4 regions of the Shewanella sp. S1-49-MNA-CIBAN-0167 genome follow, and region 2 is predicted to be linked to each of the others. Evidence: predicted binding sites of a transcription regulator. Region 2 holds the regulator's gene; each other region holds the start of a gene.

Region 1 (8,183 bases), on a different contig from region 2:
TGATATCTTGCTTCAGCTTTATGTAAACGTTCTACTTGTGTGTCATCGAATTTACCAGGTTGTGGGAATTCAGATTTATGGCAACTAGAACAGGCATTTGGTAGCACATCAAAATCTGTACAGTAATGTACATTTTTTGGATGCTTCACACTGTCATAGCAAGAACCAAAGTCTTTGTTTATTTTTTCCCAAGATTTAGTCAATTTAGCTTCAGGATCTGCATCAGGAAGTGTAAATTGTTTGAGATAATTAAACTGTGCTAATGATTCTGTCGGAGTAATTGCTTTGAAAACATGCAGTCTGCCATCATAGCGGGTAGAGCGAAGAAAACTAATCATGCCATATGGCATATGACAATCAACACAGTTAACATCCGCTTGCATATGAGAATTCCCCTGATGTTTAGCTGTACCTTTGTCTTTATTATGACAACTTAGACATAAATCATTAGCAGGTAATCGGGTTTTCTGTGTATGTGGATCATGACAGGTTTTGCAATTCATACCGTTTTGAAAATGCTTGGTACTTTCTATTTGCATGGTATAAGACTTTCCTTGTTGGAAATAATCCGTACCAGCCCATTTTTTACGAACATTATCAACGTAAAACTCATCCAGTTTATCGCCAACATTATAGTGTTGACCTTGCCCTAGAGGATTTTTTTCATCGAATTTAATCGGAAGTTCGCTCCAAAAACCATTGTCATAATTAATCGGGTGCCCTGACTGATGACACTGATCGCACTCTTCACTTCCCGTCTTACTGTCTAAGTTTTCTGGATTTACAATATCTTTTTTATCACGACTTTTGGCATGTGCAGCCCCAGGGCCATGACATTTTTCACATCCAATAGCAAATTCAGTTGTTGTCCAAATATTAGTTTTATCTGCTGAACGCCCTAACTTACCTGCATCTGTCCATGTTTCAACATTAAACCCTGTTAAATGGCATTCTGCGCAACGATTCTCATAGTTGTGAAATTGTTCAAATGTAGCTAGCTTCTCATCTGATGAGATAGAACCATCATCATTAAACCAAAATAAGTCAAAAGCATTTCCCCAACGTTCCTGTTTTTCTTCATTATTCCAGTAGTTGAATGGTAAAATCATTAATGAATCTGATTCTTCTACATAGGTAAAAAACATCGTTTGAGAAGTATAACCAACCGCATCTATTTGATATGAAAGTTCACGATTAGGATCTTTTTTATCATGAATGGTGACCCAATATTTTTTCCCTTTCATAAACAAAGTAAATTTTCGGTCTTTATTACTGGTTGTAATAACTTTAGGCTCTTTTTCTGTACCCCACGGCGCACTGATGGAATTATTGTCTTTTGTATATAACTTTCTCATCACGTTTGCATGACGAGTTCCCTGCCATTCTTTATAAACATCTTGATGACATGTTTTACATTTTTGGGAGCCGACGAAATCGCCTCTTGGATTCACATCTTGATTCGCAAACGATGGGTTAAAGCTATTAAAGAATATTATTAGAAAAAACAACGGCATGTTTTTCCCAATGGATTTTAAAGCGTTCATATTTATCACCTCTCATAATTATTATTTTTTGAAAAGTTTAATTAACTATCATCACTTCATAAAAAAAAGACAAAGTCACCCTATAAGAAAGCATTATATTAATAATGAAAACTCACAATAATTAAACTTAAATAGTATATTTACCTAATGTAAAAAATTCAGTAAAACCTCCTTTTATGTAATATATGTTATCAACATAATGAATATAACCCATTCTTGACTGACTGGTCATTAATTAAGTGTTTTTATATACCCAATTAGTGATACACGTCGATTTTTTATTATTAATGGTGAAATATACCTATATGGGAGTGTGAGGTGACGTTAAATAATTATCATATAATTAAACCATACCTAATAAAGTGATTGATTTTATAATTGCGTTCTTATTTAGGCTGCACTAATTCTAATTATTTGACTTAGGGCACAACTAACTACCCCTAAAAATGATATATAATAGGAAGGTGTCTACATTGAAATAGAGCAATAATATACTATTGACGAGGTTATATGGCTGCTGGAAGAAAAAAGGAGTTTGACGAAGACAAAGTTCTTGTTTCTGCTATGAAGGTATTTTGGCAGAAAGGATACGTAGGGACTTCTATGAGTGATCTCACAGAGCAAATGGGTATCAAAAAACAAAGCCTTTACAGTGCTTTTGGTAATAAAGAGCAGCTTTTTATCAAAGCAACTGATTTATACCTTAGCAATAGAGAAGCACATAACTTCAGCCTCCTAAAGCAAGAAGACACCTCTTTGAGTGAAAGAGTGATGAACTGTATGATGTCTATTTTGGTACGCCAGTGCGATTCAAGTGAACACAAGGGCTGCTTTGTCACATTATGCCAGTCGGACTTGTATAGTGAAGACATGCCCGCAGAAGCTACTCAGAAGTTAGTAGATTCAGACAATGATATTATAAAAATGTGGCTAGACTTATTTTCAACCGATCCGGAATCTATAGCATTAGGCCTTGATAAACGCGCTGAAGAATGCGCTATATGCATTTTTACAACACTAAAAGGGACGGCTTGTATGTCTAGAATCAATATGACTTCAAATAACCTAACTTGTGTCATAACCAATTGTCTGAAAAATATAGGCTTACATTAGAATGCTTACACACAAGTATCCTTTTTAAAGTATTTTGACAGTATAATTTTTATTGTTCGCCTTTAACCTATCATCAAAAAACCTCTATTATTCAGTAAACCGCTGACTAAACTCTTGAATACGCTTTGCATTAACACCAGCATCGCCTTTACCAATCCGCGACACGCTGCGTAAATCAATGCGACTGCCCTGTTCAAATGTAGATACAACAACCACAACATCATCTGCAAAATTGAAAAAAGGCGTTGTTGCCGTACTTTCAAAGCGCAGTGCTTTTGGGTCTTGAGCGACAATGGTCCAGCCCATGGTTTTGGCGACACTTAGTGCCTTTTGATAAGCCGCTTCAACGGTTAAATCTGCCATAATAGGCTGAATATTTGGGAAGGCTTGCAACTGCTGTGCAGCGATGTCTGCGCCACCATAAACTAAAGTATTTCTAGCCCCCATTCGGCTATCGGTTAAAAAGACAAACTGCGGTGGTGTTTGAGTATTGGTGGTTATATCGTGGATCGGCGGGTATTTTACTGGCTCGATAACCAAAGCCATAATGCTCGGCGCCAGTATCCCTAAGCCGAGCAGTAACGCCACGGTCGACTTAACGACCCCTTTACCCTTAGTGCCACTGTCTTGCTTAGCACTACTTTTAGCACTAAAACCGGTGACTAATGCCACCAGCGCGATAACCACTACCACATAACCCAATAGGTTATGGTAATTACGGCTGGCCATAAAACCGACGATGGGTTCCCACAATCCCATTGACGATCCAAACACCATTAAAGCCGCTATCGCCACTGCGACCAATGCAACCACTAACGCGACCTTGCCTAAATTATCTTTTTGCATCACACCTATCCTTTAGAAGACTCTAGTTGAGCTAACTTAATCCAACTTATATTGACCTGAAATTATCGATATAAATTTCTAACAAAACATAAAAAATAATTTTGCCAAATAATCTGGCTGATTTTGTAGCTCTTTTACGATTAATACGCAGCGTTAGGATCAAGCCCTAAGCGCTGCATGGTACGAATTAAATTACTTCTATCCAGCTTTAAACACCTAGCAACGGCGGCTAAATTACCTCGTTCGGCCGCTAATACGGTCTGGATCACTTGCCGTTGGTACTCATCGGTTGAATCACGTAATCCTAGGGTTAACACCTGTGATAACTCGATAGTTGAATGATTGTCGCTGATGTTATCAACCTCGGCTATCGCTGGTGCGACAGAATGACTCGGGGAAAACTCGGAACCGAGATGAACACGACTGATACTAATAATGCTGGCATGACGACCTTGCTCGCTAGTGGCACGAAGCGCCGCACGGCTTAGTACGTGTTCTAACTCGCGCACATTGCCGGGCCAATGGTATTGGGTTAACTGATCAATCGCGGTTTGTTGCAGCCTGAGTTTAGTCACCCCAAGCTGATGTTGGTTTTTTTCAAGAAAATAGCCCGCCAGTAAAATAACGTCTTTACCGCGATCACGCAATGGCGGCACAGGTAATGGATACACGCTCAAACGATGATATAAGTCAGCTCTAAAACGGCCTTGTTTTACTTCGAGCTGCAAATTACGATTAGTCGCCGCCACGATCCTAACATCAACAACAATGGTATCGTCACTGCCGACGCGCTGGATCTCACCATTTTGTAAAGTACGCAGTAATTTAGCTTGTACCGCTAGTGGCAACTCACCCACTTCATCTAAAAATAACGTGCCACCATCTGCTAGTTCAAAACGGCCACGACGGTCACTTATGGCCCCAGAATAAGCCCCTTTTACATGGCCAAAGAGTTCACTTTCAACAATGCTTTCAGGCAATGCTGCACAGTTAATTTGCACTAAAGGTTGCTCACTGCGACGTGATTGTTGATGAATACTTTTAGCGACAAGCTCTTTTCCTACGCCAGTTTCACCAGTAATTAATACCGATAGATCACTGCTGGCAACGGTATTAATCTCTGATAATAAATCCCGGATCACGACACTGTTACCAATAATACTCGCCGGTCCCGTGGTCGCTAGCATGTATTGCGCCACTTGATGGTTGCGCTCAACTTGAACTTCTAACGCTTCAATATGTTCACTGGTCTTAATCGCAGCAGCCACTGCGGAAATATAAGCGCGAGTTTCTGTTGGGTTAAGCGCATCAAAGCTACCCGCTTTCATGGCGTCTAGCGTTAACACGCCCCAAGCTTTACCATCAATGTAAATGGTACTGCCCATGCAGTCATGGACATGCAATTGTTCACTGTCATCATCGACTAAACCGTCATAGGGATCAGGCAGTGTCGAGTCAGCATCAAAGCGGGTAATCTGTGGATTAGCTAAAATTTGCTGTAAACGCGGATGATGGTTAATCGAAAATTGTCTCGCTAACGCTTGTTGCTTTAATCCCACAACCGCCACAGGCACCAAATGATCGTGTTTAAGTTTTAACAAGGCCACCACATCACATGGAATAGCGCGTTGAATCGCCAAAATCAGTCGTAAGTAACGTTCAGATTTTACAAGATCACGATTTAAGTCTTCTACAATGTCTATAAAGGGAACAATATTCATAACAAGTCAAATTAACCTAGTTTAGGTTAATTTGACACATATATTGATCTAGGTCAAATTAACCTTTCTATAAATTACATCATATAAATCAGAGGGATAAAAGTTGGCATGTTCTGTGTATTGTTTTAGGTATAACAAGGTAATTGATTGAAGCTTATCGCTATTTTACTCCCTAAAAGGAATCATGAATGTTAGACACTGCAACTGTTCAAATCATTAAGGCCACCGTTCCTGCACTGCAAATGTACGCCAATGACATCACCAGCCATATGTATCCACTACTGTTTGCCCAGCATCCTGAAGTATTGCCTTTTTTCAATCAAACTAACCAAGGTAAAGGTACTCAACCTAAAGCGCTGGCGAATGCCGTGATTGCTTATGGTGCCAATATTGATGAGCTAGGAAATCTAAGCGAAGCGGTCAGTAAAATTGTCCAAAAACATGTGGCATTAGGCATTTTGCCTGATCAGTATGACGCTGTTGGCAGTTGTTTATTGCAGGCCATTAAAGCCGTACTCGGTGATGCAGCAACAGATGAAGTGATTGACGCTTGGGCCAAAGCTTACGGCCAATTAGCCAACATATTGATTGCCGCAGAGGAATCAATTTATAGCGCAAATGAGCAAAAATCCGGAGGTTGGCGCGGCGAACGAGAGTTTATTTTGGTCAAACGCGTGGATGAAAGCTCAGTAATCACCTCATTTTACTTTCAACCACAAGATGACAACGGTATTCCAAGTTTTGAGGCAGGACAATTCCTGACTCTGGTATTTGATGATATCGGCGGTATACCAATGCGTCGTAACTACAGCTTGTCTGACGCGGCCGGTAAAGATTACTTAAGAATTAGTGTCAAACGTGAACCTAATGGGGTGGTATCGAACCACTTACATAGCAATATTCAGTTAGGCGATAAGGTTAAGTTACGCGCGCCAAGTGGTGATTTCACTTTACGTAAAAACACTAAGCCGTTAATTTTACTCACTGGCGGTGTCGGCATTACCCCAGCCATTAGCATGCTCAATACTGAAGCAGGTTCAGGACGCGATATTCGTTTTATTCATGCCGCCATTAACAGTGATGCGCATGCCTTTAAACATCATGTTGATCAACTTGCTTCGACCCATGACAACATTAAGCCACTGTATGTTTACAACCAACCAGAACAAGATTGCCAACCTCATGCGACTGGGTTTATTGATGCCTCAATGATTTCAGAGCAACTGCCTGCAGACCGCGATGTAGAATTCTATCTGCTTGGCCCTACCGGTTTTATGAAAGCAGCATTAGCTATCGCAATGCAATTAGGGGTACCAGAAAGCCAAATCCATTATGAGTTTTTCGGTCCATCTGAAGCATTAACCGCTTAATCGCGCATAAAGCAAAAGAAAACATAAAAAAGCCCTGACCATTCAGTCAGGGCTTTTTAGTCATCTTTAAGACGGGTGCTACAACGGGAGTTTACATAAAAAACATATCATTCCAACCGTCATCAAAACCTAGATTGGAGTTCAGTGCAGCTTGTGCCACTGGATGCTGGGTTGAAGCACTTTGTGATTGGAAATGACCCTGTGGTGTAGTCGATGTAACCATATTGTCACTGCGACGGGTATCCTACTAGTAGAATTACCTGCCAATACTGTAGGTTATTTGATTGATATATTGAGTGTTAAAATAGATGAGTTCTATCCGTTTATTGTCCCCGCCCCTATCTCTTATCCCGAATCCTATCTCTTATCCCGAATCCTATCTCTTATCCCGAATCCTATCTCATATCCCGAATCGTATTTATTATTCAGCATCCCGTCTCTTAACCCGAGTTGAGATTAAATAAACTGGATAGCACACATGGTCAAATCATCCTGAAATTCTGAATAACCGCAAAACAGTTTCATTTGCTGCTCAAGATATTCCAGCATCGCCTCGGGTTGATCGGGTGCAGCACTAATGGCTTTTTCTAAGCGATCGAAACCGAATAACTCTTTTTGAGCATTTTGCGTTTCAATGACCACATCGGTATACACAAACAAAATATCACCTACATCAACGCTGACACTATAGGTATCCCAGTTTTGTTCACGCAGCACGCCAATGGGAATGCCGCCTTGATCTAGGGCTACGAGTCTATTGGCTTTTTTCAAATACGCGTGGGGATGACCGGCATTGGCATAAATAAGTTCTTTTTCTTTGAAATTATAACGTAACACTGTGGCGGTTAAAAAACTGCCGCGAGGCTTTTTAGTAAAAAAATGTTGATTGATATAATTGAGTACCTCAGAAGAACTACTGTTCAAATCTTTCGGTTCGAAGGTGCGTAGAATGGCATCTATCATGGCAGTTTCTACCGCGGCGGCAGGGCCGTGACCCGATACATCGGCCATAATCATTCCTACATCGCCTTGGATTTCTGGATGATTTTTACCCAGATCGACAATGTCTAAATAATCACCTCCCGCACCTTTCATTGCTTTATAGGTATAGGCCATTTTGACAGAACTGAGTTCGATACCTTTGTCTGGCAACATTAACTGTTGCAGGCGCGAAATCTCATCTATCTCATCACGGATCCACACTTGGGCGGCGTTAAGTTGTGAAGATGCTTCTGAAAATTGAAAACTTTTTAACTGGTACAGCAGCTTGAAATACAAGGCGCTAACATGATGCGACTCAACGCCGGCAGGTAAATCGAGCAAAATGATACAATCAAATAAGCTCGATTCTTTACCAAAGGGCAGCGCCCAACATGTCTTGCCATCATCATTTAATGGCAATATTTCAGCAAGGCTATGCTGCAACGACATGGCTGTAAACTGCGTATAGAGTCTGTTGTAGTGATCATCACACAGGGATGAAAAATTACAGCTAATTTGGCCATTTTTCTTAATTAAGTAATAATTAAACTCACCTAATGTGACGGCCAAATTGGTTTTAAACCATAATGTTTCATCAATGATATTGT
Region 2 (8,183 bases):
TTAAAGGTAAAGTCTTAAGCTAAAAGAGAGAGCCGTATGGTAAATCAAACTCAATTTCGTCAATGGGGCCGTAAAGTCATTGATATTGAAAAAGCTGCTTTAGATAATTTATATCAATATGTGGACTCAGTTGAGTTTGGCCAAGCATGTGAACTCATTATGCAGTGCAAAGGCAAAGTGATTGTCATGGGAATGGGCAAATCGGGTCATATCGGTAATAAAATATCCGCGACGTTTGCCAGTACCGGCACGCCGGCATTTTTTGTTCATCCTGGTGAGGCCAGTCATGGTGATTTAGGCGCATTGGCTAAGAACGATATTGTACTGGCGATTTCCAATTCAGGTGAATCGAGCGAAATACTCACGTTAATGCCTGTGATTCAACGTATGGGCGTGCCTGTTATTGCCGTAACAGGTAAACCAGACTCTAACATGGCGCGTTTATCTAAAATTCATTTATGCATTGAAGTACAAGAAGAAGCATGCCCGTTAGGATTAGCGCCGACGTCTAGCACCACTGCTACGCTAGCAATGGGTGATGCATTAGCCATTGCATTGTTGCAAGCAAAAGGGTTTACCCGTGATGACTTTGCCTTATCACATCCTGGTGGCTCATTGGGGCGAAAATTATTACTAAAAGTAGACGATGTCATGCATAAAGGCGATGATTTGCCTATCGTCAGTGATGCTATTTGTATTACTGAAGCGCTTTATGAAATATCTAAAAAAGGCCTTGGCATGACGGCGGTAGTCAACCATGAAGCCAAACTAGTGGGTATTTTTACTGATGGTGATTTACGCCGGGTCATCGATGCCGAAGTGAACCTTCGTACCACTTCGATAGCCCTGGTGATGACCAAAAACTGTGTGACCTGCCCCACGGGTATTTTAGCTGCACAAGCGCTACAAATCATGGATGAAAAAAACATCAACGGACTGGTTGTCGTCAATGAAAAACACCAACCGATCGGGGCATTAAACATGCTCGATATGGTTAAAGCTGGAGTCATTTAATCATGTCAGAATCAACCTCGTGTCACCAAGGATTTTACGGCCCTATCAGTAATGATATTTGGCAGCGAGCTCAGAAAATTAAACTGTTAATCTGTGATGTCGATGGGGTCTTTTCAGATGGACGTATTTATCTCAGTAATGCTGGCGAAGAACTCAAAGCCTTTCATACTCGCGATGGCTACGGTATACGCTCAGTTCTCACTAGCGATATTCATGTTGCCGTCATTACAGGTCGTCAATCAAAAATTGTCGAAACCCGAATGACCGGATTAGGAATCAAACATATTTATCAAGGCATTGATAATAAATTTGAACCTTTTGAGCAACTTATGTCGCTGTATAATGTAAGCGCCGAACAAGTAGCCTACATTGGCGATGACATGGTTGATCTGCCCGTAATGAAAGCCGTAGGTCTCTCCGTGTGTGTCGGCGATGGTCATCCGTTTGTAAAACGACATTGTCACATGACAACGACCTTAAACGGCGGACATGGAGCTTTGCGAGAACTGACTGACTTATTACTCTTAAGCCAAGATAAATTTGCCAGTGCTCATGGAATGAGTATATGAATCGGATCACCCTAAGTATTGTGGCTTTTTTTGGTCTTGCTTTTATGTTGTACTGGCAAGCACAAATAAAACGCAGTGAAATGGACTCGGTGAAAGTACCTGGTATTGAGCGCCCTGACTTTATTGCAGATAACCTACGCACCACGGAATTCAATCAACAAGGTTTTGTCGAAAGTCGAGTCAGCGCCGAGCACATGGAGCATTATGCTTCAAGTGACATCACTCACTTTACCAAACCGATATACCTCATTTACCCTGAAAATGGTAAAGCACAATGGCAATTAAGTGCAGATCGAGGACAATTGAATAAAAACACCAGCAAAGTCATATTAGAAAACAATGTTATTATTGATGCCATTGATATAGAAGAACCCCTGCAGTCATTGAGTACCCAAGCGGTGACGGTAGACTTAACCACTATGATAGGCACCTCACAAGAGATGGTGTATATCAAAGGCAAAGGGTTTATTATTAAAGGCTTAGGCCTACATGCTGACTTGAATTCGCAACAATTATCGCTACTGAGCCAGGTAGAAGGAACATATGAGCCACATTAATCGTCTCCACACTCGCGCCAATGTTATGTTATTGAGCAGCATACTTTGCCTGTTGAGTTTGCCTGCTATGGCGAAACAAGGTGATCTGAAACAAGAATTAAAAATTGTTGCGGTTAGCCAATTTGCTGACATAAAAAATAACCAAATCATTTTTAATGGTCCGGTTAAGATTGTCCAAGGCAGTATTAATATCAATGCTGATGAATTACGGGCGTTTACCCCCGAAAACAGCACCAGTAAGAAACTTATCGCCACTGGCAAACCCGCGACGTTTTCACAAGAATTAGATGACGGTCAAATTGGTACTGCCAGTGCCGACGAAATATCCTATGACCTTGCGACTACCACGCTAACATTGACAGGTAATGCCAAACTTAATCAATCGGGTAGCCAAGTGACCGGTAATCGAATTAAGTACAACATCAATGCGCAAGAGCTTATTGCTGAAAGTTCGGGCACAGGGCAAGATCGGGTTATCACCATTATTCAACCTGAGAATTTCCAAGACGAGTCTGCGCCAAAGCAAAAACTCCCTGAAATCCCAGTTAAAAAGCAGATCAAACCATGACCCAAATAACCTTAACCGCTGAAAATCTGGCTAAAAGCTATAAAGATCGTCAAGTTGTTAAAGATGTCAGTTTAACGGTTAAAACAGGCCAAATTGTTGGGCTTTTAGGCCCCAATGGTGCAGGTAAAACAACCACCTTTTATATGGTTGTCGGCCTAGTGAAAAGTGATAAGGGTCGAATTTTAATTGATGATGACGATCTCACTGACGATCCAATGCATCTGCGAGCTCGCAAAGGCATTGGTTACTTACCACAAGAAGCCAGTATTTTCCGTAAACTCACAGTGTATGACAACATTATGGCCGTGTTGCAAACCCGCAAAGAACTCAGTACAAACCAACGTATTGAACAGCTTGAGCATCTATTAGAAGAGTTCCATATTACCCATATTCGAGACAGCCTAGGCATGTCGTTATCGGGTGGTGAACGTCGTCGTGTTGAAATTGCGCGCGCTTTAGCCGCCAATCCAAAATTTATTCTACTCGATGAGCCCTTTGCTGGTGTTGATCCGATTTCTGTCATCGACATAAAAAAAATCATTCAACAACTTAAAAGCCGAGGTCTAGGAGTATTAATTACCGACCATAACGTACGTGAAACGTTAGATGTCTGTGAGCGAGCTTATATCGTCAGCCAAGGTAATTTAATTGCCGAAGGCACACCTGATGAGGTATTGAGCAATCAACAAGTTCGGGCGGTGTACTTAGGTGAACAATTCAAGCTATAGTTACTTTACGGGCCTTTAGTCTATCTAACTCATTTGATTGAACGATATCTAAACAGCGTTAAACATCATTGATGTACGTGACAATCCATTACAGTTTTATAAATTGTCACTTTTATGGAAATCATCTAGGGATAAGCGGTAAATGAAAGCGTCACTCCAACTTAAAATGGGTCAACACTTAACCATGACCCCACAATTGCAGCAAGCCATTCGCTTACTGCAATTATCGTCATTGGAGCTACAGCAAGAAATCCAACAAGCATTGGATTCAAATCCATTACTTGAAATAGAAGATGAGTTTTCTGAAGCAAAAGACCCCGTAAAAGAAAATCGCGACCAAGCTGATACAGACTTCAGTGACAACAGCATTGTCAATATTGAAAAAGACACCTCAACAGTCGACACAGCAGAATCTATGACCAAAGAAACCATGGATGATTTAGCCATGGATACTACATGGGATGAAGTGTACACCGCCTCGCCGATGTCAGGTTCAGGTAGTGCTAGCATGCGCGATGATGACATGCCGTTTCAAGGTGAAACCACCGAAGGTCTGTATGAACATTTAGAATGGCAGAAAAATCTCACTCCATTTTCAGAGACCGATCTTGCCATTGCCACAGCGATCATCGACGCCGTGGATGAACGCGGTTATTTAACCCAAAGTACCGACGATATTCTCGAAGCCATGGGTGACGAAAATGTTGAGTTAGATGAAGTTGAAGCTGTATTAAAACGAATTCAACACTTTGATCCCGTTGGTGTTGCTGCACGTGATTTAAGTGAATGTTTATTGATCCAATTAGCGCAATTCTCTAACACCACACCCCATATCGATAATGCCCGTTTGCTAATCAAAGACTATTTAACCTTAATTGCTGGGCGTGATTTTAGATTATTGATGCGCAAAACTAAGCTAAAAGAAAATGAGTTACGTGACGCCATCACCCTAATCCAATCACTCAATCCTCGTCCAGGCTTATTGATCACCGCCACCGATGACGAATTCGTTATTCCCGATGTCACGGTACTAAAGAAAAATGGCCGTTGGGTTGTAGAGTTAAACCCAGACAATATGCCCAAAATTGGCGTTAATCAGCAATACGCCGCCATGGCTAGAAGCAGTAAAAATCAGTCTGACAGTCAATTTATTCGAGGCCATTTGCAAGAGGCTAAATGGTTTATTAAAAGTATCGAAAGCCGCAATGATACTCTACTCAAAGTGGCAAATTGCATTGTGCAATTTCAGCAAGGCTTCTTTGAATACGGTGAAGAAGCCATGAAACCTATGGTGCTAAATGATATTGCTGAAGCAGTAGAAATGCATGAATCGACAATTTCACGAGTCACCACACAAAAATATATGCACACCCCACGTGGACTATTTGAACTAAAGTACTTCTTCTCTAGCCATGTCAGCACTGACGATGGCGGGGAATGCTCATCAACAGCAATTCGTGCTTTTATCAAAAAGCTGGTTGCCGCAGAAAACCAGAAAAAACCATTGAGTGACAGTAAAATGGCTCAACTTCTGGCAGAACAAGGCATAAACGTTGCTCGTCGTACGATTGCAAAATACCGAGAAGCAATGCTAATCCCGCCCTCAAACCAACGTAAGAGTTTATAACCTACAAGGTTGTGGAGGATTTTCTATGGATATAAATCTGACTGGACGTCATGTCGAAATAACTGAATCTTTACGTGAGTATGTTAATGGTAAATTTTCAAAGCTTGAACGACACTTCGATCAGATCCATAATGTACACGTTGTACTCCATGTAGACAAATTACAACAAAAAGCAGAAGCCAAAATCCACGTTAATGGCGCAGAGATTTTTGCTATGTCAGAAAATACTGATATGTATGCTGCAATAGACGCCCTGATCGATAAACTCGACCGTCAGGTAATTAAACACAAAGAGAAGTATACAAAACACTAACGATGGAACTTTGTACCATTCTGCAGCCGGAATGCACTACCTGTGCCACACCGGGCAGTAAGAAAAAAGTACTGGAACTCATCAGCAATTTAGTCGCTGCCCAGTATCCAACCCTGTCTTCGCAAGAGGTTTTTGAAAGCCTATTAGCGAGAGAAAAAATGGGTAGCACAGGTATAGGAAATGGCATTGCGATACCTCATGGTCGATTAACGACCATCGATCACCCCATCGCGATATTTGTTAAATGTGAAGAAGCCATTGCCTTTGATGCAATTGATAAGCAGCCCGTGGATATTTTATTTGCTTTGTTAGTACCTGCAGACCAGTGCCAACAACATTTAGGCACGTTATCGAGTATGGCTAAAAAGCTCAGCGATAAGCAAATATTGAAACAGCTTCGCAAAAGCCACAACGCAACAGAACTTTATCGGGTTATAACTGCATGAAACTTGTCATAGTATCGGGACGTTCAGGTTCAGGGAAATCCGTTGCCTTAAGAGTATTAGAAGACCTAGGATATTATTGTGTCGATAATTTGCCTCTACCCCTCATTGGCACATTACTCGCTCAGCTCAAGGGCAGTAATGATTTAGTTGCGATTAGTGTTGATGTCCGCAACATTGCTGAACAAGGCAAAGTGCTTCAAGACCAATTAGCCCTACTTGAACATGACACTGAAATTATCAGCTTCTTTCTAAATTCCAATGATAAAGTGTTACTTAAACGCTACAGCGAAACACGCCGATTGCACCCGTTATCTAAAAATCATATTTCACTGCAAGAAGCGATCAAATTAGAAGGCCGTTTACTTGAGCCTACCGCAAAAATTGTTGACCATTACATTGACACTTCGGCGCTAAATATCTACGAGTTAAGCGACCAAGTTAGGCAAATACTACTAGGCAGTGTCGATAAAGAATTGGTCATTAACTTTGAGTCTTTTGGCTTTAAGCACGGCATGCCGACTGAAGCGGATTTTATGTTTGATGTACGCTTTTTGCCCAATCCACACTGGGAAATAGAATTGCGCCCATTGACAGGATTAGACGAACCCGTACAAGAATTTTTAGGGCGTCAGCCATTGGTCAACAAGTTCATTTGGCAAATTGAAAACCTATTTGAAACCTGGATGCCACACCTAGAACGTAACAATCGCAGTTACCTGACTATCGCGATTGGTTGTACGGGTGGCCAGCATCGTTCGGTATATATTGCAGACCAATTAGCAAAACGATTTAGGCAAGGCAGTAAACACACTGTTAATGCTCGCCACAGAGAATTAAGTATAAGTGAACTCACCGCTAAGTGAGCATAGGATTGCATGAATGATCAAACTTGAACGCCAAGTTACCATTTCCAACAAATTAGGATTACATGCCCGTGCAGCAACAAAACTCGCGGTATTAGCCGCCGATTTTGACGCGAACATCACCTTAACTCAGGGCGAAAAAAACGCCAGTGCCGCAAGTGTGCTTGGGTTGTTAATGCTTGAAAGTGGAATAGGGAAAATGATCACCGTGACCGCAAAGGGTCCAGATGCCGAAGTAGCATTAAATGCAGTGTGTGATCTGATTAATGCTAAATTTGATGAATCTTGCTAAATCAGTGAAGAGTACGATTCGCGAGTCACTCACTTTTTAATCCACTATTATTCTTATTACACGTGGCCTAACCAAACTGTCACGACATTGATGCTCAACGGTAGACATCAGTCCCTCGATAATATTAGCCCTTAGGTTTATCTCACGCAGTTGATACCCATCTGATTAAGTATCAGTTCACTCTGCGGGAGTTTAGCGTTTAACATAATACAGATATCGCCGCTTTCAGCAACGGATCCAGTATGACTCTGCATCCGTGCAGTCGTCCGTCAATATGATGTATAGCAGCGTAGACCATGCATAATTTCGTCCAGAGGAAACGACTCAAGTATCCCATTTCGGCGTTACATTGTCTTACAAGCAGACAACGATTATTGCACCAATACGCCTTAAACAGAAAAACCTGAGCAGCCCAGAATGATTACATACTTTATGATATAAGTATGATGAATAGGAAGTAGATATATGGGTAAAGAGTACCTAGATAATGAGATAACCGAACAACGCCTCAATCAACTCGTTCAAGCGCTAGACAGTGGTTTGTTTGTTCATGCTCGTAACATGTTGCACACCATGTCACCTAACGATGTCGCCCTAATTCTCGAATCATCACCGCCCAAAAATCGACAAGTGTTATGGCAACTCATTGACCAACAATATGCGGGTGAAATTCTTGACGAATTAGGTGAAGAGCTTAAAGATTCACTCATTAGCAGCATGACACCAGAAAAGCTCGCCCAGGCCACAATAGGTATGGACACAGATGATCTCGCCTATATTCTTCGCAGCTTACCCGATGGTGTTTACAAGAAAGTACTTAAGTCAATGCGCAGCCAGGACAGGGATAGAGTAGAACAAGCACTGCGCTATCCTGATGATACGGCAGGCAGTATCATGAACACCGATACCGTCACCTTACGACCCGATGTCAATATCGAAGTGGTATTACGTTATTTACGTCAACGGGGAAACTTACCCGATACTACCGACACCTTATATGTTGTTGACCGTCAAGATCATGTTTTAGGCGGAGTAAGATTAGTCGATTTATTAACCTGCGATCCAAGCGTAACCGTCCGAAGCATTATGGACACAGAGTTAGAAAGTATTCCGGTTGAGATGTCTGATAAAGATGTAGCCCAAAAATTTGAACGACTCGATTGGCTATCCGCCCCAGTCGTCGACAGCCAAGCAAAATTGCTTGGC
Region 3 (8,183 bases), on a different contig from region 2:
TAAAATTCACCTGCAGGGTAGGTCTTTACCACCTTTGCGCCGCGGATAATGCCGCTAACACTGGACTTAACCTTGTCATCAGTTAATAACCACTCACTAACGTTACTGCTAGCAGATATTTGTTGGCCATAAACTTGTTCCGCTAACTCACGGTAGGCGGCAATTTTTGATGCCTGCATCGCCATTAAAATACGGTGTGATGGCTCCTTGCTGGGCTGCGTTGCCAGTGGTGCATACCCAATAGCGGTTAAGGTTGGAAACGCAGCCGGCGCGGGGTTTTCCAACTGAACATTTTTACCATGGCTCATACAGCCCGTTAGCAGCAATAACATAACTAACATCATAGATTTCATTGCTTATCTCCTAATACGGTGTAACGACTGTCGCCTCGTTTTTGGTGGCGATACAGCAAACCATCGCGCGACTCGATTATTTCAGAAGGCTGCAAATAACCTGACAAGCTCGATGCCGTCACAAATGACTGCACCGCAGAAAGGACCCTATTATTGGTTATATTTACCACTCGGGCGTTAAATACAATCCCTTCAGGTGTTAGGGTCATGGTTGACACTAATACGTGTGACACGGGCAAATCTGTTCGCAATAGCTCCCAATTTCGGCTCAGCATAAACTCGCCTTGTTCGGTTGCGCGTAAATTAGTCGCCACGTTTAAATCGACTACATTAAATTCATGAGCGTGAAACGCTGTGAGTAATCCTTGCTGTAACTGTAATGCTAACTCATTGGTTACATTTAAATCGCTGGTCATTACCGGCGTGGTAATTAACAGTGGTTGATCAGGGCGTAATACGTCATTTTGTAACACTAATTCGTTGACGAGTTTTTCTGCCCATACATTCACCTGGCCTTTAGGTGATAATCCTGCGGCTTGAATATCATAAGTGAGCTTATCCCGATAAACCTCATCTTCATCGGCCACTTTGATATAGCTACCATTGTTACTAAAGGCAAGGTTACTGGCAGCATTAGGCGTTTGGGTACATGCCGCTAACGACAACGACGCCAGCATGACAGTGGGGATAAAAAGCCTGTTAATCATAATAATTCCTCTAACAAATCATGCTGCAAGTCTTAATATAAATGAGTCATTTAATCGCCTTTGACATCGATAACTAAGGTCAATTGTTTACTCTTTATTATTTGTACCCTTATATCGGCAAATGCGCTAAAAGCTTTACTGTAATTGAACAACATAGATAATACCCACCAAGATAGGTAGTCGGCATAATTCTTGCTTTAAATAAACATAGAGTAAGCTTAATTTACACAATTGTGCAAAATTGACGATTTTTTGACATTAGGACAAAGTATGTTGATCCGACACCGCCCTGTTAACCGAACTAAAAGCTTCAGTCATCTTGCTGCAATAGCCATGCTATGGCTGAGTGCCTTGTGTGTTTCTCCGTCGGTATTGGCAGAGCAAATGGAAGTTACCGGCAAGGCTAAAATCGTTAATGGCGATATTGATAAAGCCCGCGAAGAGGCCATCAGTCAGGCATTAAACTATGCCAGTTTAAAAGCCGGGGTTAACTTTTCCAGCGAACAACAAGTCAATCAAGGGCGACTCACTCAAGATAGCTTTCAAATTCAGCGCATGGGATCGGCTAATAACGTTGAATTAATGAGTGAAATGATCAGTGAACACATGATTACAGTGGTTTTACAGCTTGATCTCAGTGAACAAGCATTCGATGGACAATGTAAAAGCCAATCCCTCAAAGCCGCCATTATGTTGCCGCAATCCTATTTACAAGAGCGTGAACAGCTACGTTATGGCCAATTAGCACACTTTGAACAACGGATCACCGAACAATTAGGCAAGGTTATCAACGCGCAATCGCGATACAGTTTTGTACGATTACATGCCGATGAAAAAATTGATAACACCAATCAGTTGGTTAACTTTAAAGGTTATCGCATACCCAGTTGGTTAGGCGAAATCACCGACAGCCAATATGTGCTGCAACCCGAAATTATTGATATCTCCACCGAGCCTGTGCAAAGCAGTTATATGGGGTTGATCGATGATGATCCGCAAAGGCAATTTATTTTTAAATTAACCCTTTACCATGGCATCAGTGGTGAAAAAGTATGGACAGAATCTTTCGCAACATCAGCACCTTGGGAATTTGAAAGACAAGAAACAGTATCACCTGCTAACCAACGTTTTTGGCGTTCATCTTATGGTCAGGCTATCAGTGATATTTTTCAACAAAGCGTGATATCACTGGATAAACAACTAAACTGTCGGCCATTATTAGGCCAAATTGTCGCCAGGCAAGGGGACCGCATTATCATTAATTTAGGTCGAAAAAACGGCGTTAAAATGGGTGATAAATTCCAAATCGTACTGCAAAAAAATATCCCAGATAGATTTAATTCCATGCGCGCCATCGCCACTAAAAGTCGTGCCACTGTGGTCATCGAACAAGTCACCGAAGACAGTTCAACGGCAATGCTTGAGGGCATAGACAGTGCAGATAACATTCAACTGAATGACATTGCGATTAAGAATTAGGCCAATAAGCATTAAAGTCTAAGAGAAGTGACTTTTAATAAAGAGACTTTTAATAAATCGATAGTTAAGACATAGCTTGTTAATAAATAGCTCGTTAATAAATAGATGTTTGATAAATAGATGCTGAATAAATAGACCAGAACAAAAGGGATGGTTAAGAATTAGTTGGTTATTAATCAAGCAATTAAATTTAAAAGGTTTAATTCGACTCTAAACTCAGTATAATCACTGAGTCTCTCTATAGCTCAACAGGATAGAGCAGCCGCCTCCTAAGCGGCCGATCGGGGTTCGAGTCCCTGTGGGGAGACCATATCAACTGTTTGCAACCTCATTTTATGGTCATTTTTAAGCTTTAGTTTTATCGAATTAAGGCTTTGCTGGATTTAGATATTTACCCTCAGTCGTCTTTTTAGCTTCAGCTTTAATATTCTTATTATTGTCGTAATCATTTATCTCTGTTGCTATCGCAGTCTGATCCGCTTTAGCGCTATAATTGCGTTTCATTTTTAGTTGCTAGGAGCAATTGTTTGTCACATTCATATATTCCGTTTGATCTTTATAAGCGTAAGTGGATTTTTAACCATAAAGATTTGCCTGTGTCAGATGATGATAAGGCCTTGATTAAGCCATTGACCGATAAAAGTGCCATGGAAGTGTGGGATAAGTGGATAAGCAATAAAAGCAGCCGTGCGGAACTATTCGAGAAAGGTGATTGGCCAGCAAAGCAAGATGCTTGGACTGCAACGGATCATTGGCAATCGGCGTGGGACTCTGATGATATTGCGATGCCTGAAGCTATGACTAAACATATTCAATGGCCTGATGATACGGTTGTATATTTTTGCTATGAAAAGTATCAAATCATTGAAACGCGCTGGTGTGTGTTTGTGCGCAATTGGAAGAGCTTTTTATTTTTTGATGATGGTCCTATTTTAATGGCGCCAAAGCACAAGCAAGCATTGATGTTTCAACAAAATGGCCAATATAAGTTAGGCGTTCGTGGTTAGTTTATGAGTCGTTAATCTAAGCGTACTTAAGCTAATAATTGAGCTAATAATTGAGCAAGTTAATGGGATGAATGGCAGATATTGCAGTCGTTCATGTTGTAATGGTTTATACAGTGGTTATTTATATTGCTGTTTTTTTAGAGAGTTTAGATGAAGTTATTAGCTTTAATTGGCTGTTTAGTGTTGACGCTGCCGTTGTTGGTGCAAGCAAGAATGATTGCCGATGTTGATGTTGCTGAGCAAATGAATGTTGCAGAGCAACCATTAATATTAAATGGTGCGGGCGTGCGCAGTAAATTTTTTATGGATATTTATGTAGGCAGTTTGTACTTACCTACCAAAGTTTATACGCTTGAAGATGTGCTCGCTCAGCCTATAGCGGTAATCCAATTAACAATTACTTCTACGATGGCCACCTCAGAGAGAATGCGTGACGGCATTACGAAAGGTTTTGAGACTGCTACCGACAATGACACCCATTTTATTGCCAAAGAGATTGAACATTTCACTCAACAATTTGCTTACGACGTTGTCGACGGGGATCAATTTACTTTTGTGACCCAAAAAGGCAAGGGCGTGAGCAGCATTAAAAATGGTCAAGTTCAAGGTGATATTGCTGGAGAGGCTTTTCGTCAGGTATTGCTTAAAATTTGGTTAGGTGAAGAGTCTGCGCAACAAAGTTTACGCCAGGCAATGCTAGCTCAGTAGCTCACCTGCTAGGTTCTAGGGCGGACTACGTCCTGCTAGGGTCGCTTCGCTGCTAGGGCGGACTACGTCCTGCTAAGAACAGCTTCGCTGTTAAGACTTTATAGCCTCTATGCCTTCCGCTTTATTTTTTCCGTTTATTCGCTTGTTATCGGATGCGGCTCAGATTTTATAGTCTCTAGCCGCGAAGCGTCCTAGCAGCGAAGCGCTCTAGGCTGTTGCTCTATAGGCTTTATTAGGCTGTAAAGTCATTACCAAGTGTTGAAATGGTGGAGGTTTTGCCTTTGTCATTGTAGGTTAAACTTGATGCATTACGGCTGGCTTGCAATGCTTGGGCAAATCGATTTAGGCTGGCGATATTGTGTTCAATTAAGCTGGCATTCTGGCTATTAATGTCTTTGCATTCTGCGAGAATAGATTTGGCCTGGGCGACTTTTTGTACCAGTTCAGGAGCTGTGGTAAGCAGGGCGTGCTGGGGGTGTTGAGCCAGTTTTTCGTCAGTCGCTTTCATATTGATTAAGCACTGGGTTTTGTCTTTGGAAAGCGTCAGTAGTTTGTCGGCATCTTGGTTTGTTAATGCGGCTTTTTCTTCAACAATAAGCAGTTTCAGCTGTGCTAAGGTCTGATTTTGGGTCTCTAACAGTGCACGTAGCTCATCGTTTGGTTGTTCGCTTGGTTGTTTATTCAACTCTTTATTTAGTACTTCATTTAGCTCTGTCATAAATTACTCATTGGTTTTGTTAACTGACACTTATCTATGATGCAAGTTAGCACCTATTATCTGTGTGTCGTTAAAACAAATTAAAGAGTAACGTTTAACGGCTACTCTTTGTCAAACGATAGACTGCTTAGCTCTGCTTCAAAGCTGGCAATATTCGCAGCAAGCTTTTCTGGGTCGACTTTATAGCGTCCTTCAGAGATAGCGAGCTTAATTTCTGCGACCTTTTTTTGGTCAACTTCAGGTGTCGCTTCCATTTTTGCTTGCGCGCTCTGAAGCTGGTGAGCTTGAGCGGTGATGCTAACGGAATCGGCTTTAACCGGTGCCGCGGATTTTTGAGCCACAGCAGTATTAGATTGCTTAGCAGACTGCGTGTCACGTGCAGTGCGCATTTGGGTATTAGCCGCAGTGTTATGCTTAATGTCAATTGCCATTGGAGGCTCCAGCGTAATGTATTAGGTTCTTCAAACAGATTATCGGCACTGTTGGAAAAAACTTTAGTCCTAGTTTACATTCTTACTTCAACTTCGCCAACCCCAACCACCACCGCATCAAATTGTTTACTCGTGTTACTGTTTTTCACCCTGATGACGTCATCAAGATTGCCGTCACGCAGTGCTTCACCAAGGGTTTTTATTTGAACATTAGCGGTTCTAGCGTAGATGGAAACCGAGTCACCTTTGCACACAAAACACAGGTTATTACTCAATACAGGTGAGTCTTTTGCCACGCGACGTTTCACTCGCGAACCGATTAATGTGTGGGTATCAGAAAAAAAGTGGCCTCTTAAACTATATTGGTCAACATACATGATGTTTAAGTGATGTGGAGCAATAATTTGGTCTGGAGACAGTAGCTGGTTAGCCACCACGACAGGGTATTGTATTTCAACTCGAACAGAGAGATACATTTGCCATGGATAGTCATAGTCTGGGCTGATACAACTTAGTTTTACCATGTTATTTCGACTAATGGCTCTTTCACTGGCGAGTTCGGCATTAATCGGTGGATAGCAGCGCGGTGGACTAAGACGACCTTCAAGATTTTGTGGGGTAATTTGCACCTTAGCGTTGGCGTCGGCATCAATTTTTTTTGCGACCACCTCTTTAGCTAACGTATAAATGGCCGATAGTTTAGGTGTTACTATCTCTTCGCTAGCAAATGCTGGCAAAGAAAGCGTCATTGAGCACAAAAAACATAAAAAAAATACTTTCATAATGAAGATCCTAGCTTGTGTTGCCAGAATGCACCTATACTTTGGAGAACGAAAAATATGCGAGTAATCTCTGCATACGCAATAAGCTAAAAATGAGGTGAGGGCATGATAATAACATTTCCCTTTCGTCAAAAAAGTGTCAGTTCACTGTAAGAGTTAACTTAGTAAAAGTTAAAGCAAGTTGCATGCCCACTTTTAATTCAATAATTTGATAAGTATTTGCTAGGCTGCTGATGGTTTGCCCAGAGTGTGTCATGTTCGTCTGATGAAAACCTCAATTGGGGATAAATTGGGGGATAGTAACGGTTATCAAACGGCTCTTTGTTCGGCTATTCACCTTGTATCGATTCACAATGGGCCCGCTATTGGCGCGGCGACTAACACTATTGTTAACATGTGAGTGCACCTTTATTAGCAAAACACATGGCATGTTTGATATTGCAGACTTGAAATAAACCCGTTTTCAACGATTTATCCCCTCTCTTATCCAGGTTGAGGTTAAAATAGCTAGCAAGCGTATTATATTAAACCAAGGTTCACTATAATGTTAACCAACAATTTTATCCTTTTGAGTAACAGTTAACTACAAGGCTGTGTTATGTCGAGCATTTTAGAATCAGTAAATAAACGTACCCAGCTTGTCGGACAAAACAGATTAGAGCTGTTGCTGTTTAAGCTTAACGGTCGTCAACGCTTTGGTATTAACGTATTTAAAGTAAAAGAGGTATTACAATGTCCTCCACTGACAAGGCTACCTAAACTAAACCCCTATGTTAAAGGTGTTGCGCATATTCGTGGGGAAACAATTTCTATTATCGATTTAAGTGCTGCAACCGGTGGACGTCCACTGACATCAACTGAAAATTGCTTTGTTATCATTTCCGAATATAACCGCAGTGTTCAAGGCTTTTTGGTCAGTTCTGTTGAGCGTATCATCAATATGAATTGGGAATCTATTTTGCCGCCGCCCCAAGGTTCAGGACGTTCTTCATATTTAACGGCTGTGACTGAGATTGAAGGTGAGCTGGTTGAAATTTTGGATGTTGAAAAAATTCTTGATGAAATTTCACCTGTTAAGACCTCTATCAGTAAAGAAGTCAGTGAGACGTTAACTATCGATAAAGAACAGCATTATCATATTATGGTTATTGATGATTCTACGGTGGCACGCAAACAAATTATTCGTTCGTTAGAGTCGTTAAATCTGCAAATCGATACCGCTAAAGATGGTAAAGAAGCGTTGATCATGCTGAAAAATATTGCCGCTGAAATGGATGATGTCTCAGTTGAGATCCCGCTGATTATTTCAGATATCGAAATGCCAGAAATGGACGGTTATACTTTAACTGCTGAAATTCGTGATGATCCAAAATTAAAGAACATAAAAGTAGTTCTACACACATCATTAAGTGGTGTGTTTAACCAAGCAATGGTAGAAAAAGTAGGTGCTAACGACTTTATTGCTAAGTTTAACCCCGATGAATTAGCCTCAGCGGTTAACAAACATTTGAGTTTATAAGCCTCTAATATTGAACAATATTGGATGCTCAGCTCATCGGCCACATATTAGGAAGTTAATGTGACAGATAAATCACTTGCTGAAGCAGAGTACAATCAATTTAGGCTGTTTTTAGAGCAGCATAGCGGTATTGTGTTAGGTGAGAATAAACAATATTTAGTCCGCAGTCGTTTAGCGCCGTTGATGGGGAAGCATAATTTACCTTCTTTGTCTGAGGTGGTTAAAAAGTCGATGAAACCGATAGAACGTCAACTGCGTGCTGAAGTGATAGATGCAATGACCACCAATGAAACCTTATGGTTTCGAGACCGTTATCCGTTTGAATTACTTAATAATACTCTATTGCCTGAATACAGTAAGCTTGGCAGACCGTTAAAAATATGGTCTGCGGCATGTTCTTCTGGGCAAGAACCTTACTCTTTGTCGATGACAGTGTTGGAATATCAACAGCGTAAACCCGGTGCTTTACCGGGCGGCGC
Region 4 (8,183 bases), on a different contig from region 2:
ATGCCATTAACGGATCGTTAATATCAGCAAAAATGTTACTGCCAACCTCACCATTTAAATCAATTCCTTTTGATTGCATGCCATTAAAGGTGTCTGCCACCCCAAGTGCTAATTGGCCAAGTTCAGTACTGGCGGGTATTAAGGTGTCGTCCCGAAAAGAAAATAATGCGCCTAATTGGCCGCCCAATTTAGACGGGTCGACATTAAGGGTTTTATCGCCAATGGAGGCATTAATGCGCGGCTCATTAGGATAAGGGTCGCCGGCACTCACGCCCATCGACATTGACACTTCACCCGACACCAACATCATTGAGCCGCCAAGCATAATGGACTTGGCACCTGTGTCTAACGGGATCACATTGACCTGAGCATATTCGCTCAGTTCTAGAATGAGAGCACCTTGCTTATCTAGCACTTGGCTGTCTTGATCTTGAGATTTCATCAACTCTACATTGAGGCTACCTAGCTCTTTACCAATCTCATTAATACGAGTAGTAATAGCTTCAATTTGGCTATTGGTTTGTTTCACCTGGCCATCAAGTTGTGATTGCATTTGATTTAGGCCATTGGCCAACTGCTGCGCCGAACTAAGGCTGCTACTGCGAATACCAAGGTCGCTGGGTAAATCGGCGACACTATTAATGCTGGCAAAAAAGTTGTTCAAATTTTCGGGCACCATTTTGCCCACTTGAGCATAAATTTGGTCTAATTCGCTTAACTTACTGTAAGAGGTTTCAGCCGCGCTCATACTCGTTTGGCCAATCCGTAACTCACGTGCGGCAAATTCGTTATAAACACGTTTAACATCGGACACATACGTGCCGGTGCCATAAAAATTATTGCCCAAGTGTTGAGATTGTGATGACGCCTGAGTGGCAACTTGCCTGTTATAACCTTCTGTATTGGCATTAGCGATGTTATTACTGGTGACGCCTAATTGTGCTTGAGATGCTTGAATACCTGTGCGAGCGATATTGAGTAAGTCAATCGACATTATTGAGTCTCCACAGGTAATACAGATTTAAGGCCTTCTTTTACCGACTTCATCACATTGATGACTTTATCGGCATATTGAGGGTCGGTGGCGTAGCCGGCTTTTTGCAACGCTTTAATAAATTGAGTCGGCTCAGCGGCCACTTTGCGCGCATCTTGATAACGATCGCCTTGGCTAATAAACGACACAAAGTCATTAAAGCTCTGCTCAAGGTTGTCATACATTCTGAAATCCGCTTTTTGTTGCACCGCAATGCCCTTTTCAAATTCCAATGTATTGACTGAGGTTTTCTCACCTTGCCAACGTTTGTCTGCTTTGATATTAAATAAGTTATGACTCATGGTGCCGTCGTTACGACGGACCACTTTTTGGCCCCAACCCGTTTCTAACGCGGATTGAGCAATTAACACTTCTGCAGAGGTTCCCAACGATTTAGCCGCTTTTTCAGCGTGGGGATATAACACTGAGATAAAATGCTCAGGGCTGGTAAATTGACTCACCATAATGCCTTTATCTTTTGGCACAGTAACATCTGCCTGCGGCAAACCTTTGCCTGCTTGCGTTGCTTGACTGGCTAATTGTTCACCGCGTAACACACTCGCTAATTGCTCGCTGTCTAACACACTGGATAACGGTTTAGCCTCTAACGCACTAGAAAGCTGGGCCGACATAGGTCGCATAGATTCGGCGCTATTTATAACAGAATGGGCAATAACAGAATGACTAAGAATAGAATGCGATGCTGCTATTTGATCTTTTGGCGCAATGGCATCAAGGGTGTCGTTATCTAATACCGTTGGCGGCGCTGCAAACATACTCGGATTAACTTTATAATCGCTATTGCCACGCAATACCGATGCTGGCGTAATGGCGCTATCTTCAGGGTCTAGTTGCTGCATCATCATCTCTGCGAGCCCTAGCATGCCTTTATTTGATAGATCGACCGACATTTGCTCATCGCGCATTTTTTCAAAAAACGCGGTGGTTTCACTGTTCATTGGACTGTCTGACTTAAACGCGGCATTGGCATCTCGCATGCTTTTCATTAGCATTTGAATAAAAATACCTTCAAATTGCTTAGCCGCTTCTTTAAGTGCCCCCTTCTCGTCTTTCTGGGCCTGGACGCGAAGTGAATCTAGTCCTCCTAGATCCAAAAAGTTCGATGAAGCTGACAACTTATCCATAGTCATTCCGACAATTATTAGATGATGATGAGTTCACCATGCAAAGCGCCTGCCATTTTTAACGCTTCGAGTATGGCAAGGACATCAGATGGGGCTGCGCCCACTAAATTCACGGCTCTGACAAGTTCATCAAGTGTGGTGCCTGGGTTAAACATAAACATGCGACGATCTTTTTCTGACACATCAATCGTACTGTTGGCGGTAACAACCGTATCGCCGCCCGCTAATGCGTTAGGTTGTGACACTTGAGTGGCTTCGGCAATGGTGACGGTTAATCCGCCGTGGGTCACCGCGGCTGGTAATAACTTAACGTTTTGGCCAACCACTATGGTGCCAGTACGTGAGTTAACAATCACTTTGGCAGATTCTTCTGCCGGTATAACGTCGATGTTTTCTAGTACCGATAAAAATGACACTCGCTGTGATGCATCCCGTGGCGCACTCACTTGAATAGAGGTGGCATCAATGGCCTTGGCCATATCGGGGCCGAGTAAATTATTAATCGCATCTGCGGTGCGTTTAGCGGTAGAAAAATCAGCACGACGTAAATTGAAGGTAAGGTAATCACCGCTGGCAAAGGGACTCACCACACTGCGCTCGACAATGGCGCCACTGGGAATGCGGCCGACCGTTGGGGTATTTTGGATCACCAATGAGCCATCAAGCCCTTCAGCGCTAAAACCACTGACAATTAAGCTGCCCTGAGCAATGGCGTAGACATTATCATCCACCCCTTTTAAGAAGGTTTGTAATAAGGTGCCACCACGTAAACTTTTTGCTTGGCCTAAACTGGACACGGTAATGTCAAGTTTTTGACCCGGTTTGATAAAGGCTGGCATTTCTGCATGCACCGCAACGACGGCGATGTTTTTTGAGCTAGCACGAACCGAATCAGGTAAATTGATGCCGAAGTTTTTCAGCATGGTGCTAAACGTTTGTTCGGTATAACGGGTACTTTCCCCCGTACCAGGCAAACCGACCACCAGCCCATAACCGACTAATTGGTTACTTCGCACCCCTTGAATACTGGCGATGTCTTTAATCCGCTCTGCATGTGCAGAGGCGGTTAACATCAATATCGACGCTACTAACGATACAGTCGCAACAATCAGTTTAGTTTTCATCCATTACTCCTTAAAAAGGCCACCACTCACTCATAAAGAATGAACTCAGCCAACCGACTTTTTGGGCATCAGCAAACGTACCTGTGCCGCTATACTGAATGCGAGCGTTAGCCACTCGTGTCGAATCGATAGTATTATCTGGGTTAATGTCTTCGCTGCGGATCATCCCTGTGATGCGAATAAACTCATCACCGTTATTGATCGAAATCCATTTTTCGCCACGGATCACTAAGTTGCCGTTACTGAGCACCTGAATGACATTGGCTGAAATACTGCCATTTAAACTGTTTGATTGGTCAGCATCAGACTCGCGCTTGGTATTCATGCTGTCGCCGTAACCCAAATCAATTGGGACGCCGCTTATGGAAATGTTTTTGCCGCCGGCATATATTGGTTCAACGCTTAAATCAGTGTCTTTTTTGATTTCGTTATTGGCGCTTTTCGATGCTTGGGTTGATTCTTTTAAGGTCACCGTAATAATGTCACCGACGCGATGAGCACGAATATCGGAATACAAGCTTGATGCTTGGCTATCAAGATAAATAGATCCCGTTGCCGCCACTTGTGTCGGTATCGTATCTGGGTATACCGGCGCATAAAATGGGTCATCTTCAATGGGTTTCTTGGGCGTAGAACTACAGCCAATTAATAACACCACTGACGCTAACGCAATGTATTTAATCATCTTAACGCCTTAGAGATTCTGATTAATATAAGACAGCATTTGATCAACCGCCGAGATCACTTTGGAGTTCATCTCGTAAATACGTTGTCCTTGAATAAGGTTGACCAATTCCTCAGTCACATTCACGTTAGAGGTTTCCAGTGCCCCTTGGCGAATAGAACCTAAACCGTCTTGGGATGCCGTACCTTGGATAGGCGTGCCACTGGCACCCGTTTCGGTATACAAGTTTTGTCCTAAGGGATCTAAACCTGACGGATTAATAAAATCGGTCATGGTTAACTGGCCAATCACCTGACTAGCAGCAGTACCTGGCGTTTGCACAGACACTTCACCCGATGCGGATACGGTAATACTGGAGGAATCATCGGGAATAGTGATCGGCGGCTGAACCACATAGCCTGAACCTGGGGTAACAATCTGACCGGTATCATCCAAGCTAAACTGACCATTACGCGTATAAGCAGCAGTACCATCTGGCATTTGCACTTCAAAAAAGCCTGAACCTTCAATCATTAAATCTAATGAGTTATCGGTGGTGAGCATGTTGCCTTGGGTAAACATTTTTTGGGTAGCAACCACCTTAGTACCAGCACCAATATTTAAGCCATTGGGTAACTTGCTGTTGTCTGAGCTAATGCCACCGGCTTGATTAACGGTTTGATAAAGTAGGTCTTCAAATACCGCACGGCTTTTCTTAAATCCGACAGTACTGGCGTTAGCCACGTTATTAGAAATAACCGCAATGTTGGTTTGCTGGGCATCTACACCTGTTTTACTTATCCATAACGCTGGATGCATAATAATTACTCCTAACTAGATTCTCATCAAAGAAGCTGACGCCTTATCAATTTCTTCAGCGTTCTTCATCATTTTGACTTGCATTTCATATCGACGTTGAATATCGATCATGGCGACCATTTCTTGCACTGAATTGACATTACTGCCTTCAACTGCGCCACTGACAACTTCAACCCCGGGGTCCTTTGGCGCATCGCCACCGGCAATAAGGCGGAACAAACCATCTTCGCCGCGCATCATGTTCTCGTTACCAGGATTAACTAATTTAATCCTCGCCACTTCTTCGACCACTTCGGCCGTCGCCCCTTGAGGCCTAACTGAAATAATACCGTTGGCCGAAATTTCTACTTTCTCAATTGGGATAGGCAACACAATAGGACCGGAATTGCCCATCACTGGACGATTGCTGCTATTTAACAGCAAACCGGTACTGTCAAATTTCAAACTGCCTGCACGGGTGTAAGCTTCTGAACCGTCAGCCGCTTGTACGGCAACCCAGCCATCGCCCTTAACTGCGATATCAAGGTCGCGACCGGTGGTTTTAATGGGACCGCCGTTAAAGTTACTGCCGGGGCTTTCCATCATCGCAAATACTCGCGTAGGCAAGCCTTCACCAAAGGCCTGCATTGAACGGGCTTGGACCATGTCAGCTTTAAATCCATCAGTATTGGCGTTGGCAAGATTGTTAGCACTTACTGCTAAGGCATTCATACCTTGCTTTGCGCCACTCATGGCAATATAAAGAAATTTGTCCATTTGTTGCTCCGTCAAACTTTCTGCAAAAACAATTTATATACACAGAACAAGCAAGCATCATGCCAATGAGTTTTAAGGCGGATTATGGAGATGTAATAGATTGAATTAGTTAGGAATTAACATTAACGAATAACTCATGAGTGTCAAAAAAGCATCAAATAACACCAGGGGATAATAACGAGGACTAATAATGAGGACTAATAATGAAGGGGTAAAGGCAAGGTGTTGCCGTAAACGGCAACACCTATCATGGCGTGTGGTTAACTTAGCGGATCTGTAATATGGTTTGGTTTAAGGTATTGTTCACTTCAAGGGTACGCGAGTTAGCTTGGAAGTTACGCTGAGCCGAGATTAAATCCACCAGCTCGGTGGTTAACTCAACGTTTGACTGTTCAAGCGCAGAAGATTTTATATCACCAAAGGTACCACTATTGGCCTCTCCCGCTAATGCTGCACCTGATTCGATACTGGCTTTCCAAGACGTGTTACCCACTTGAGTGAGTCCTTGCTCATTGGCAAAACGCACTAATGCCACCCGTGATAATGGCACCGTTGAGCCATTACTGTAGCTTGCGGTCACTAAACCATCAGCGCCAATACCTACGTTAGTCAATCGGCCAACGGTAATACCATCTTGGGCTAATTTAGTCACTTCAAACGGAGAAGCATACTGGGTTGGATTATCAAACTTTATATTAAGAGTTTGAGTACCATCGGCCTCAGGGCCTAAAGTATTTGCACCCGCAGTGCCTAATGACTCAGTGGTAATCGAAGCGGGGTTACTGCTTATATTAGCACCTACTGAGTTAAAGGTAAGCACTGCACCTGACCATGTTCCTACTCCATCCGGGTTAGTCGCTTCTGCCAATGCATTACCATCTTTGTTACCATCATCATCAGTATCTGTTTCATAACTGCCAGCAACAGTCGTGTCAACAGGCTTTCCATCAACCGCATAAAAGGCCACCCAATTACTTTCGCCAGTATATGAACCCTGCTCAGGCTTAATAAAGTAACTGGTCATAATATGTGACTCACCTAGCGAATCATAAATCGTCACCGAGGTGGAATTATTAAAGGTGTCAGAATCTTTAGGATTAAAGTTAGCTGGATTTAATGCTTTCTCTCCCACATTAAGATTCATCTGTATTTCAACTGTTGACGATTTTACTGGGCTGCCCGCTTTATCTGGGATCTCAATGGGTTTGGTGGTGGTTAAGCTCACCGACGTTGAATTACCATCTGCATCCACGGGAAAACCTTGTAAAAAGTTACCTGCTGAGTCAACCATGTAATTGCCTGAATCAACTTTAAATGCACCCGCGCGAGTAAATGATTGATCTTTAGTGCCTAATTCTGACGAGGTAACAAAGAAACCCCCACCACTTATCGCCATATCTAGCGAGTTACTGGTAAATTGCAAGCTACCTTGATGAAACTGTTGCGCAACTTGTGAGGTGGTGGCACCGCCGCCTACTGCGGTTTTACCGTTGGAAAAAATAGAATTAGCATACACGTCGGCAAACTCTGTTCGAGACTCTTTAAAGCCAATAGTATTCACGTTGGCGATGTTATTCGCGGTGGTATTTAAGTCTTTTTGCGCGGCAGCAATACCACTCAGTGCGATATTAAATGACATGTTTCACCTCTCACAATTAATTCATTTATGATGACAGCCAACTGTTTGTTGGTGGCCGTATTATGTTTCAGATACTGCGAGTACGTCAGATAACTTAATTCCACCTACTCCACGCAAATTCAAAATAGCGCCTGTCGCCACAGTGCCCAATGACACACTGGTAACATGGGCATAAGTCGATACGGCTAAATCTTCCGACGTTCCGTCCACTTTACCGCTAGCCTTAATGGCGTAATTACCGGCTTCTGCGGGTTGGCCATCTGAATCTAAACCATCCCACGTCACATCAACATTGCCGCCTTTACTGCCATCAATATTAAAGCTCTTAATCAGCTGACCCGACTCATCTTCAATTCTGACCGAAATAGATTCGATGGTTGATGGCGTACTGATCACCCCTTTAATTTCCGAGTTTTCAGTAGAAATAGCCCCAGTATCAGAAGGAATAAGCACTTTACGGCCCACTAAACCAGAAGCTTGCAATGCTTGGCTAGAACTCATCACAGTATTGAGGTTAAGAATTTCATCATTAAGATTTGAAATACCATCGACTGTGGAAAATGATGCCATTTGGGCAATCATTTGATCATTATCAACCGGTTTAAAGGGATCTTGCATCGACAACTGTTGACTGAGTAAAGCAAAGAAATCATCTTGCTTTAACATCTGATCTTTTGCTTCAGGTATCGCACTTTCTTCAGGTAAGCGAATTCCGTCAAGAAAAGGATTACCTGTGGTCGTGGTGGTCGTATTTGCCTGCACAGAATTTTTGGTTGTAGCACTTGTGTTTGAAGCACTACTGGACTGTTGCGGTAAAGACTGACTGTAAGAGTTAACGAGGCTCATTGTTACCTCCTTGAATAATCATACTATTTACCCATCCTTAACGTCTGTTGCAACATAGACTTAGTTGCATCAGCCACCTGAACGTTCATTTGATAAGAGCGTGATGCAGAAATCATATCGGCCATTTCTTCCATCACATTGACATTAGGTTTGTAAA

What was found. Region 2 encodes sigma-54, which starts transcription at its own class of promoters, with help from an activator protein. Its sites were predicted from a motif close to GTTGGCACGNNNNTNGNNT; they were not measured.
Region 1: the regulator sigma-54 is predicted to act here: its motif matches at 5,327-5,345, upstream of hmpA (NO-inducible flavohemoprotein).
Region 3: the regulator sigma-54 is predicted to act here: its motif matches at 6,360-6,378, upstream of flgA (flagellar basal body P-ring formation chaperone FlgA).
Region 4: the regulator sigma-54 is predicted to act here: its motif matches at 5,590-5,608, upstream of flgF (flagellar basal-body rod protein FlgF).

What each region holds. Positions count from the first base shown of each region.
Region 1 is NZ_JBEOPO010000013.1:20,548-28,730, forward strand. It holds gene AAEZ00_RS07865 (multiheme c-type cytochrome) at 1-1,544, opposite strand, end outside; gene AAEZ00_RS07870 (TetR/AcrR family transcriptional regulator) at 2,055-2,657, shown strand; gene AAEZ00_RS07875 (DUF1499 domain-containing protein) at 2,745-3,503, opposite strand; gene norR (nitric oxide reductase transcriptional regulator NorR) at 3,644-5,224, opposite strand; gene hmpA (NO-inducible flavohemoprotein) at 5,413-6,594, shown strand; gene AAEZ00_RS07890 (hypothetical protein) at 6,686-6,817, opposite strand; gene AAEZ00_RS07895 (PP2C family protein-serine/threonine phosphatase) at 7,051-8,183, opposite strand, start outside.
Region 2 is NZ_JBEOPO010000007.1:44,169-52,351, forward strand. It holds gene AAEZ00_RS04700 (KpsF/GutQ family sugar-phosphate isomerase) at 37-1,014, shown strand; gene kdsC (3-deoxy-manno-octulosonate-8-phosphatase KdsC) at 1,017-1,583, shown strand; gene lptC (LPS export ABC transporter periplasmic protein LptC) at 1,580-2,140, shown strand; gene lptA (lipopolysaccharide transport periplasmic protein LptA) at 2,127-2,708, shown strand; gene lptB (LPS export ABC transporter ATP-binding protein) at 2,705-3,436, shown strand; gene AAEZ00_RS04725 (RNA polymerase factor sigma-54) at 3,579-5,063, shown strand; gene hpf (ribosome hibernation promoting factor) at 5,089-5,376, shown strand; gene ptsN (PTS IIA-like nitrogen regulatory protein PtsN) at 5,379-5,822, shown strand; gene rapZ (RNase adapter RapZ) at 5,819-6,685, shown strand; gene AAEZ00_RS04745 (HPr family phosphocarrier protein) at 6,702-6,977, shown strand; gene mgtE (magnesium transporter) at 7,443-8,183, shown strand, end outside.
Region 3 is NZ_JBEOPO010000006.1:53,991-62,173, reverse strand. It holds gene AAEZ00_RS04160 (LPP20 family lipoprotein) at 1-353, opposite strand, end outside; gene AAEZ00_RS04155 (FlgO family outer membrane protein) at 350-1,060, opposite strand; gene AAEZ00_RS04150 (flagellar assembly protein FlgT) at 1,331-2,539, shown strand; tRNA gene AAEZ00_RS04145 (tRNA-Arg) at 2,774-2,849, shown strand; gene AAEZ00_RS04140 (hypothetical protein) at 2,906-3,043, opposite strand; gene AAEZ00_RS04135 (DUF2947 domain-containing protein) at 3,067-3,546, shown strand; gene AAEZ00_RS04130 (chalcone isomerase family protein) at 3,697-4,254, shown strand; gene AAEZ00_RS04125 (flagella synthesis protein FlgN) at 4,487-4,972, opposite strand; gene flgM (flagellar biosynthesis anti-sigma factor FlgM) at 5,074-5,403, opposite strand; gene flgA (flagellar basal body P-ring formation chaperone FlgA) at 5,478-6,185, opposite strand; gene AAEZ00_RS04110 (chemotaxis protein CheV) at 6,784-7,704, shown strand; gene AAEZ00_RS04105 (CheR family methyltransferase) at 7,765-8,183, shown strand, end outside.
Region 4 is NZ_JBEOPO010000006.1:44,573-52,755, forward strand. It holds gene flgK (flagellar hook-associated protein FlgK) at 1-994, opposite strand, end outside; gene flgJ (flagellar assembly peptidoglycan hydrolase FlgJ) at 994-2,178, opposite strand; gene AAEZ00_RS04065 (flagellar basal body P-ring protein FlgI) at 2,196-3,302, opposite strand; gene flgH (flagellar basal body L-ring protein FlgH) at 3,313-3,987, opposite strand; gene flgG (flagellar basal-body rod protein FlgG) at 3,997-4,785, opposite strand; gene flgF (flagellar basal-body rod protein FlgF) at 4,801-5,541, opposite strand; gene flgE (flagellar hook protein FlgE) at 5,807-7,180, opposite strand; gene flgD (flagellar hook assembly protein FlgD) at 7,241-8,026, opposite strand; gene flgC (flagellar basal body rod protein FlgC) at 8,050-8,183, opposite strand, start outside.